Regions from separate parts of the Cytobacillus mangrovibacter genome, predicted to be linked through region 2. Evidence: predicted binding sites of a transcription regulator. Region 2 holds the regulator's gene; the other holds the start of a gene.

Region 1 (4,378 bases), on a different contig from region 2:
TAAATCTGGCTTGCCACCATGCCCATGATGTTTAATGGTGGCAACTTTAAATTTTTTCACAGAAAGATTTTCAATAATCTTCTTTATCACAGTTGTTTTTCCGCTATTTTGATAACCAACTATTTGAAATAGGATGGGCTTATTTACCACGGCCACTCACTGCCATCAAAATCCTCGAGCATTAATACAGCCACTTCCGATCCTGCCTCGAACCCTCTCGTTCCTCCTGGTAAAATCATTAGTGAATTAGCACCCGCTAGGCTCATAACGATATTAGACTTATCCACACCGCTTGGAGATGCGACTAATTGACCATCAGAAACAGTTAGAGCACTTCTGACGAAACGAGTAAAAGGATTAGCCTTCAAAAAGTCCACATCTAGAATGGCTTTTTCTTTTCGAAGATGCGGCTTCTCCGAAAAGAGCATTCTTCTAATAATCGGTCTACTAAATAATTCAAATCCAACATAGCAAGCAGATGGATTTCCTGATAAACCGAATAATAGTTTCCCTTCAAATTGAGCAACGGTAGTCACGCTGCCAGGACGCATGGCCACTTTATTAAACAATACTTCCGCTTGCATTTTTTCATAGATAGCTGGTAAATAATCGAAATCCCCTACAGATACTCCACCCGTTGTAATTAACATATCTACTTGTCCAAGTGCATTTTTCACTGCCTCATAGCAAGTTTCAAATTCATCAGGAAGCTGTCCGAAATATTGTACTTCAGCACCTGCTCGTTCAATTTGAGCTGCGATCATATAGGAGTTACTGTTTCTGATCTTCCCTGGAACTAATGCATCATGTACATCCAACAGTTCTGTACCAGTCGCGTATAGCCCAACGATCGGCTTTTTAGCTACTGGAATATTTGCATAGCCAAATGTTGCAAGCATCGCTTGAATACCAGGATTGATCTTTATTCCCTTTTTAATTAAAATATCTCCTTCTTTCGCATCTTCACCCCTAAATGATACATTGTCACCTGACTTATAAGAACGTTTAATGGACATATAATTTTTGCCATCTTTTTCAAATGCTTTTGCCAATTCAAGCATGACAACCGCATCGCACTCTTCTGGCATTTGTGCTCCTGTCATGATTCTCACTGCCTGGAAAGGTCCTACCTTTTTCGTTGTCACCATTCCTGCACCAATATGATCGACTACTTCAAATTCAACTATATTGGTTTGTGAAGCTTCTTTCGTATCTATTGTCCGGACAGCAAAGCCATCATATGGAGCACGATCGAAATGAGGGACATCACTCGTTGCCGTTAGATCTTCCGACAAATATCTTCCATAGCTTTCCTGTATCGGGACATATTCTGTTTGTCCATCCAATTGATACTGCATAACCCGTTGAACTGCCTCACCAACAGGGATCGGTGTTCTTCTCTCTATCATTCTGATCAGCTCCTCTTAAGAAAAAACATAGTGAATTGCCAGTTCTATTAAATACTGCCTCCATCCTTATATTATAGATCTGCTATTAGGGATTCAACATGAAAAACATCACAAACTACTTTATCTAATGGATTATTTCCAAAAAAGTTCAAAAGTGTGATGAGTGTCACCCAGTCATCTGTTCATATCCGTTATGCTTGATCTGTAAATAAAGATCGAACACATAAGGAGGATATGGAAAAATGAATATGCCTTTTTCTGAATCAACATTAGTTAAGGATATGGTGAATGAACAACCAAAAACTAGCGATGTTTTTAAACGTTATCGTATAGATTTCTGCTGTGGCGGTAATATACCTTTAAGTAAAGCAGCCTCTGATTTATCAATTGATATGGAAAAATTAATGGCTGATTTAAATGAAGTTTATATCAAGGAAGAAAAGAATACAGTAGATATGGCTGTTTGGACTGACAGCAGTTCTGAAGATATTATTAAATATATCAGCGAACACTTCCATGCTGGGACATTAGATGAGCTTGCACAACTAAGCCCATATGTGACTAAAGTATCAAAAGTTCACGGTGACAGCCACCCAGAACTATTAAAGGTTTACGAATTATTTTATGAGTTCAAAAAGGAAATGATCGAGCACACTGCAAAAGAAGAAGAGGTTGTTTTCCCAATGCTTCTAAAATTGCAGGATCCTTCCCTAGAAAATCGTCAAGAAATTATTGACTACATTACAGAGCTTGAAAAAGAACATGACCATGTAGGAGAAATCCTAAGACAAATAAGAGAAGTTACATCTGATTATGAACTTCCATTCGATGCTTGCGGAACGTATACTCTAGTTTACAAACGCCTTGAAGCACTAGAAGGATTCACTTTCATGCATGTTCACCATGAAAATAATATTCTATTCCCTAGATTTATTTAAGATCTTTAACATTACAAATGCGGAAGCGCCTTGATCACCCCCGACAAGCACAAGACGATCCTCACAGAAAGGTGTCCTTTACCTTTTTGGGAGGATTGGCTTGTGACCTCGAGGGGGTAGGCGCTGGAGCTGGATGCAGACAAACTTGTCGCAAAGTTATCCACAACATCTAAATTTATAATTTCCTAGATATAACAAACCCCCTGTCAGTATTGACAGGGGGTTTCTTCTTCATCCACCAATATAAGACATTTCAATCTTTTTGCGATTTTTTGCACTTTCTTCTGTCCGCTCATCTGAATAGCGATCTTTTCTAGCGCCCCAAATATTTGTAATGCGATCAGCTATTTCTTCATCTGTTACGTTCTTACGCATAAACTCTTTAATATCATGGCCTTCCCCATTAAACAAACAGGTGAAAATCTGACCATTCGCAGATAATCGTGAACGAGTACAGCTTGAACAGAATGATTCAGACACAGATGGAATAAATCCAACATCCACATTTGTTCCATCATATCGATATCGCTTAGCAACCTCACCAAAATAATCTGGATCAACAGGCTCTAATAAATAATGTTCTTTAAGCAACTCATAGATTTCCTTTTTTGTTATAACATCATCCATTTTCCAGCCATTTGTGCTGCCAACATCCATATATTCAATAAAACGAAGCTGCAGTCCCTGTTCCTTACAAAACGTCGCCATTGGAACAATCTCTGAATCATTTAACCCTTTTTTCACGACCATATTGATCTTCACACCAAGGCCAGCATCCTGTGCCGCTTTAATTCCAGTTAGAATGACATCTACTCCGACGCCTCTGCCGTTTATCTTACCAAATAGCTCACTATTTAACGTATCTAAACTAACGTTTACCCGTAATAAGCCTGCTTCTTTTAATTCCTTTGCATACTTCGGAAGTAATACCCCATTTGTTGTTAACCCGATATCTTTTAAACCTTCTATTGCTGAAAGCTTCTTAACTAGAGTCGGCAAATCCTTGCGAAGCAGCGGCTCACCGCCAGTAAGTCTAATCTTTTCCACGCCAAGACTCACAAATATTCTAGCAACTCGTTCAATTTCTTCGTAAGTTAATAATTCACTTTTCGGTAAAAAAGCAAAATCTGGTCCAAATTTCTCTGCAGGCATACAATACGTACAGCGGAAATTACAGCGATCAATAACTGAAATACGCAAATCTCTTAACGGTCTATTTAATTGATCCTTAATCAATCTTTTTTCCATTTTATCAACTCCAATTAAGAGTGATCTAATCTCTTATTTAAATATCTTATCATATGTTACTAAGAGGAACTGTATACAAACTCACAATAATGTGAAATTAGATTTACCTCTATATTATACATTATGAATACTATTTACTTCTCATTACACCATATAAGTACCCATATGTTAATAGACAAAATCAAACTTTCATGATGTTGTCACTATTTCCATTGTATTAAAGTTTCCTTATAGGTTTATTTATTCATATTAAAGAAAGTGCAGCCTTAGAACAAGACTGCACTTTTTGGAAACAAAAGCAATAAAGTTTATTTATTTGCTGCTTCTTTCTTTCTTAATGCTTTTGGAATATAGACACAGAATGGTTCACTTTCCATATAATCACCAGTCATTGCGTATGCTCTTGAACGTGAACCTCCGCAAACATATCTAAATTCACAAACACCGCATTTCCCTTTATATTTATCTGGATTTCTTAAATCTTTAAAGATCGGTGAATCTCGATAAATTTCTCCAATAGATTGTTCTCTAACATTCCCTGCCTTTACAGGAAGCAGCCCACTTGGGTAAACATCTCCAATATGAGAAATAAAGACAAATCCATTTCCATCATTTACCCCTTTTGGTGCTCTTCCTAGACCATCGATAGAACCTGTTAATCCTTGCTGGGTCAATGCATCTAAATATTGAATTTCATCTATTTGATCTTTCGCTTCACGCATTTTTTGCTGAATAACAACACGGCGGTAATGCTGTGCGGCTGTTGTTTTAATATCAAACTTA
Region 2 (4,378 bases):
CACCGCGAAGCATTGAACGGCGAGCATCTTCACTGAATTTAATCTCTTTTGCCATTTGTAAAAAACCTCCTCTAGAATTATGAAAAGTTATCTTAACGTATTTGTACTGTTAGTTAATTAAGCAATAATAGCAAGAATATCGTTTTCGCGTAGGATTAAGTATTCTTTGCCTTCGAATTTAACTTCTGTTCCAGCATATTTTGAGAAGATAATGCGGTCGCCGTTAGCAACTTCAAGGGCTACACGCTCACCATTCTCAAGAACGCGGCCTGTACCAACAGCTACAACTTTACCTTCTTGAGGCTTTTCTTTAGCAGTGTCCGGCAAAACGATGCCGCTTGCAGTTTTTTCTTCAGTTTCAACAAGCTCGATAATAATTCGATCACCTAGTGGTTTTAACAAGTGAAACAACCTCCTCAATATATATGTAATATTATTTATTAGCACTCTATCTGTCTGAGTGCTAACACAATTATTATATTAAAGAATATGAATTCTATTTGCAAGAGTGAAGCTCAACTTTTTTGTAAAAAATATTCATGAAAGCTTCTAAATGTATATTGCTATAATAATTAAAATTGGTACTGAAAGCTTCTAATTGAAACATAAACCCTATTATGAGTAAAATAGATGTATATGAACTTGACCAACTTTTACTAAGGAGACAAGATATTGAAAAAGGAATACTGGATTATTCTTATTACTTATATTGCCATGCAATTTTCGAGTATCATTGGAGTTCCACTGCTCGTCTATGCAGGCGATTTGATGGGTAAAAATCTTGAAGATATGCAAATACTTGCGGTAGCCTATTGGATCGTTATTAGCTTCACCATTACAATAATCATCACCTTAGCACTATTGCGAAAAGAGATGAAGTCAGTCCGAGAGCTAAGAGATGCATCATCCATCTCTTCTTCTATCGCTTGGGCAATTGGCGGAGTTTTTCTAGCCTTTTTTGCCCAAACTATTGCAGCAAACATTGAAAACCTGCTTGGAATTGAAATGGGATCTGAAAATACACAAGATATCATGATGCTAATCCAAACTTTCCCAGCCGTTATCATTGTCAGCTCAATCATTGGACCTATACTTGAAGAAATAGTTTTTCGAAAGATCATTTTTGGCGCACTTCATAAACGGTTTAATTTCTTCTTATCTGCTTTATTCAGTTCAATTATTTTTTCACTGGCACATACAGAGGTTGAGCATACCCTTTTATATTCAGCTATGGGCTTTACATTTGCTTTCCTTTATGTCAAAACAAAAAGGATTATCGTTCCTATCTTTGCTCATGTATCCATGAATACATTTGTTGTGATAATCCAATTAAATCAGGACAAAATTGAAAACTGGCTAAAGGAAATGGAGAAACTTCAAGCCTTTATTGGAGGATTACTATGAGAAGAACACCACTTTTTTCTGGCATTATTTACATCATCCTTGGACTCCTTTTTACTTATTTAGCTACTCAAAACATCCAAAGGGAAAATGGCTGGGGCCTATTCACAGTCTTTCTCATTATTATTGCTACCTTTGACCTTGGAAGTGGCCTCCGTATGGTTGCCTTTCATTTCAAGTGGCAAAAGGAACTAAAAAATAAATGAGCCTCCGTATTGGGGCTCATTTTTTATATGCTTTTACTCTTCTTTTTCATCCACAGTCGGATAATGCTTTAAAAAATAGATAAGTGATTGAAGCTCGACAGCTAGGTCAATATGATGAATCCGAATCGTAGACGGAACCGATAATCGGGCTGGGGTGAAATTCAATATTCCATTTACACTCCCCTGAACAATCCGATCGGCAATCGATTGGGCTGCAATGGCGGGAACAGTTAATATCGCTACTTGAATATTATGTTCCTTAATGATCTTCTCCAGATCATCCATATGATAAACCGGGACATCTCCAATGGTTGTGCCGACTTTATTCTTGTCTACATCAAAAGCTACTTCTATTTTTGTATTATTATTTTTGAGAAAATTGTAGTTTAAAAAGGCTGTACCTAGATTTCCTACACCAATAAGCGCTACCTTTGTCAGCTCATCCTGATCCAAAGTCTTCCGAAAAAAGGTCAGAAGATAATTGACATTGTATCCATATCCCTTTTTCCCTAATGCACCAAAGTAGGAGAAATCCCTGCGGATGGTTGCAGAATCAACCTTTACTGCCTCACTTAGCTCTGCAGATGAAACCCTCTGTTTGCCAGAAGAATGTAAATTTTTCAGGAAACGGTAGTACAAAGGGAGCCTTTTTGCAGTTGCTTGCGGAATTTTCACTGTTTCATTCGACATTTTTCATCCACTCTCCCGAAGTTCCATTATATCGTATCTCTTTTATAGTCCCCATTTTTGCCGCCAGTTTTTTCAACTAGATAGGTTTTTCCTATTATCATTCCTTTATCGACTGCTTTACACATATCATAGACAGTTAAGGAGCAAACAGATGCAGCTGTTAGCGCTTCCATCTCTACCCCAGTATTTCCCTTTGTTTTAACAGATGCAGTTATTAACAAAATATATTCCTCTTGATCTATTTTCCAAGAGAAGGAAATATCCACTCCTGTCAGTGGAATTGGATGACACATCGGGATTATTTCCCATGTTTTCTTACATGCCATCACTCCAGCAACCTGAGCAACTGCTAGAACATCTCCCTTTTTCATTTTATTTGAAGTAATTTTTTCGTATATTTCTTTGTTTACGGTAATACTTGAATGAGCAATTGCGGTCCGAACAGTTTCAGGCTTATCACTAACATCGACCATTTTCGCTCTTCCTTCTTGATTAAAATGAGTAAAATCCGTCATATAGAAACACCTCTCAACAAAATGATACACTATTTTTATCCATTTGTATGTACTTTGTGCAATCCTACACTTTCACATAATCATCCATTATTGCCCATCATATATGAATGGGTTACACTTACTCTATACTATAGAGGTGAAGAGAATGATTTTATTACAAGTAAACCAGTTAAACAAAAATTTTGGTGCTGATCCTATTTTATCGAATATAAAGCTAGAAGTACAAACGAGAGACCGAATTGCCCTTGTTGGTCGAAATGGAGCTGGAAAGTCCACGCTGTTAAAGATCATCGCTGGACAAATATCTTATGATTCCGGTGATATTATTAAACCAAAAGACGTAAGAATTGGCTATCTTGCTCAAAATACTGGCTTAGAGTCTGATCGATCCATTTGGGATGAAATGTTGACTGTATTCGAGCATCTTCAAAATCAGGAAAGAGAAATACGCTCGCTAGAGAAACGTATGTCTGACCCAGATGCATTAAGGAATCAGCAAGAATACGAGAGGATTCTATCGGAATATGACAGACGCCAAGTCCAATTTAAAGAAGAAGGCGGTTATCAGTATGAATCAGATATCCGTTCAGTCCTCCATGGATTAAATTTCCATTCTTTCAGTTATGATACGAAAATATCTACTTTAAGCGGCGGACAGAAAACAAGGCTCGCTCTTGGTAAGCTCTTATTAACAAAACCTGATATTTTAATTTTGGACGAGCCTACCAATCATTTAGACATTGATACATTAACATGGTTAGAGCAATACCTGCAGGGATATGATGGAGCCATTCTAATCGTCTCTCATGATCGATATTTTCTAGATAAAGTCGTTTCACAGGTTTACGAGTTGTCCAGACTTTACATCCGTAAATATACTGGAAATTACAGCGCTTATCTTGATCAAAAAGCAGCAAACTTTGAACACGAAATGAAGGAATATGAAAAACAGCAGGAGGAAGTGGCAAAGCTTCAAGATTTTATTCAGCGCAACCTTACACGTGCCTCCACGACGAAAAGAGCTCAAAGCCGAAGAAAACAGCTTGAAAAAATGGAAATGATCGATCGGCCGCTAGGGGATGAAAAATCAGCCTCTTTCGGATTCCAAATTGATAGGCAATCAGGGAATGAAGTGTTGAAGGCTAATTCTATTGCGATTGGTTACCGTGAGGAAGAGATTTCAAACAATATTTCCTTTCGGATCACAAGAGGAGAAAGCATTGCTCTTGTCGGACCAAATGGTGTTGGGAAATCAACATTATTAAAAACAATTATTGACAGATTTTCTCCAATTGCCGGTCATTTTCAGCATGGGTCAAATGTTTTCATCGGATACTATGATCAGGAACAGGCTGAGCTTTCATCGAATAAACGTGTTTTAAATGAACTATGGGATGAATTTCCCTTAAAGCCCGAAAAGGATATCCGGACAGTGTTAGGAAATTTCCTCTTTTCCGGTGATGATGTATTAAAGAATGTCTCCACTTTAAGCGGGGGAGAAAAGGCTAGGCTAGCACTAGCTAAGTTAATGATGCAAAGAGCTAATTTCTTAATTCTGGACGAGCC

Evidence for each region. Region 2 encodes Rex, which represses fermentation and respiration genes when NADH is low (regulators of the CRP and FNR family bind a similar motif). Its sites were predicted from a motif close to TTGTGAAATATTTCACAA; they were not measured.
Region 1: a site for Rex is predicted at 1,506-1,523, ahead of ric (iron-sulfur cluster repair di-iron protein). Genes of this name have one in related genera too.

Annotation. Positions count from the first base shown of each region.
Region 1 covers NZ_JBIACJ010000003.1:371,026-375,403, reverse strand. The annotation lists gene mobB (molybdopterin-guanine dinucleotide biosynthesis protein B) at 1-156, opposite strand, end outside; gene ACFYKT_RS08240 (molybdopterin molybdotransferase MoeA) at 144-1,409, opposite strand; gene ric (iron-sulfur cluster repair di-iron protein) at 1,652-2,347, shown strand; gene moaA (GTP 3',8-cyclase MoaA) at 2,579-3,595, opposite strand; gene ACFYKT_RS08225 (TIGR04053 family radical SAM/SPASM domain-containing protein) at 3,904-4,378, opposite strand, start outside.
Region 2 covers NZ_JBIACJ010000016.1:54,012-58,389, forward strand. The annotation lists gene groL (chaperonin GroEL) at 1-55, opposite strand, end outside; gene groES (co-chaperone GroES) at 118-402, opposite strand; gene ACFYKT_RS19890 (CPBP family intramembrane glutamic endopeptidase) at 673-1,404, shown strand; gene ACFYKT_RS19895 (YdiK family protein) at 1,401-1,607, shown strand; gene ACFYKT_RS19900 (redox-sensing transcriptional repressor Rex) at 1,641-2,297, opposite strand; gene moaC (cyclic pyranopterin monophosphate synthase MoaC) at 2,324-2,812, opposite strand; gene ACFYKT_RS19910 (ABC-F family ATP-binding cassette domain-containing protein) at 2,958-4,378, shown strand, end outside.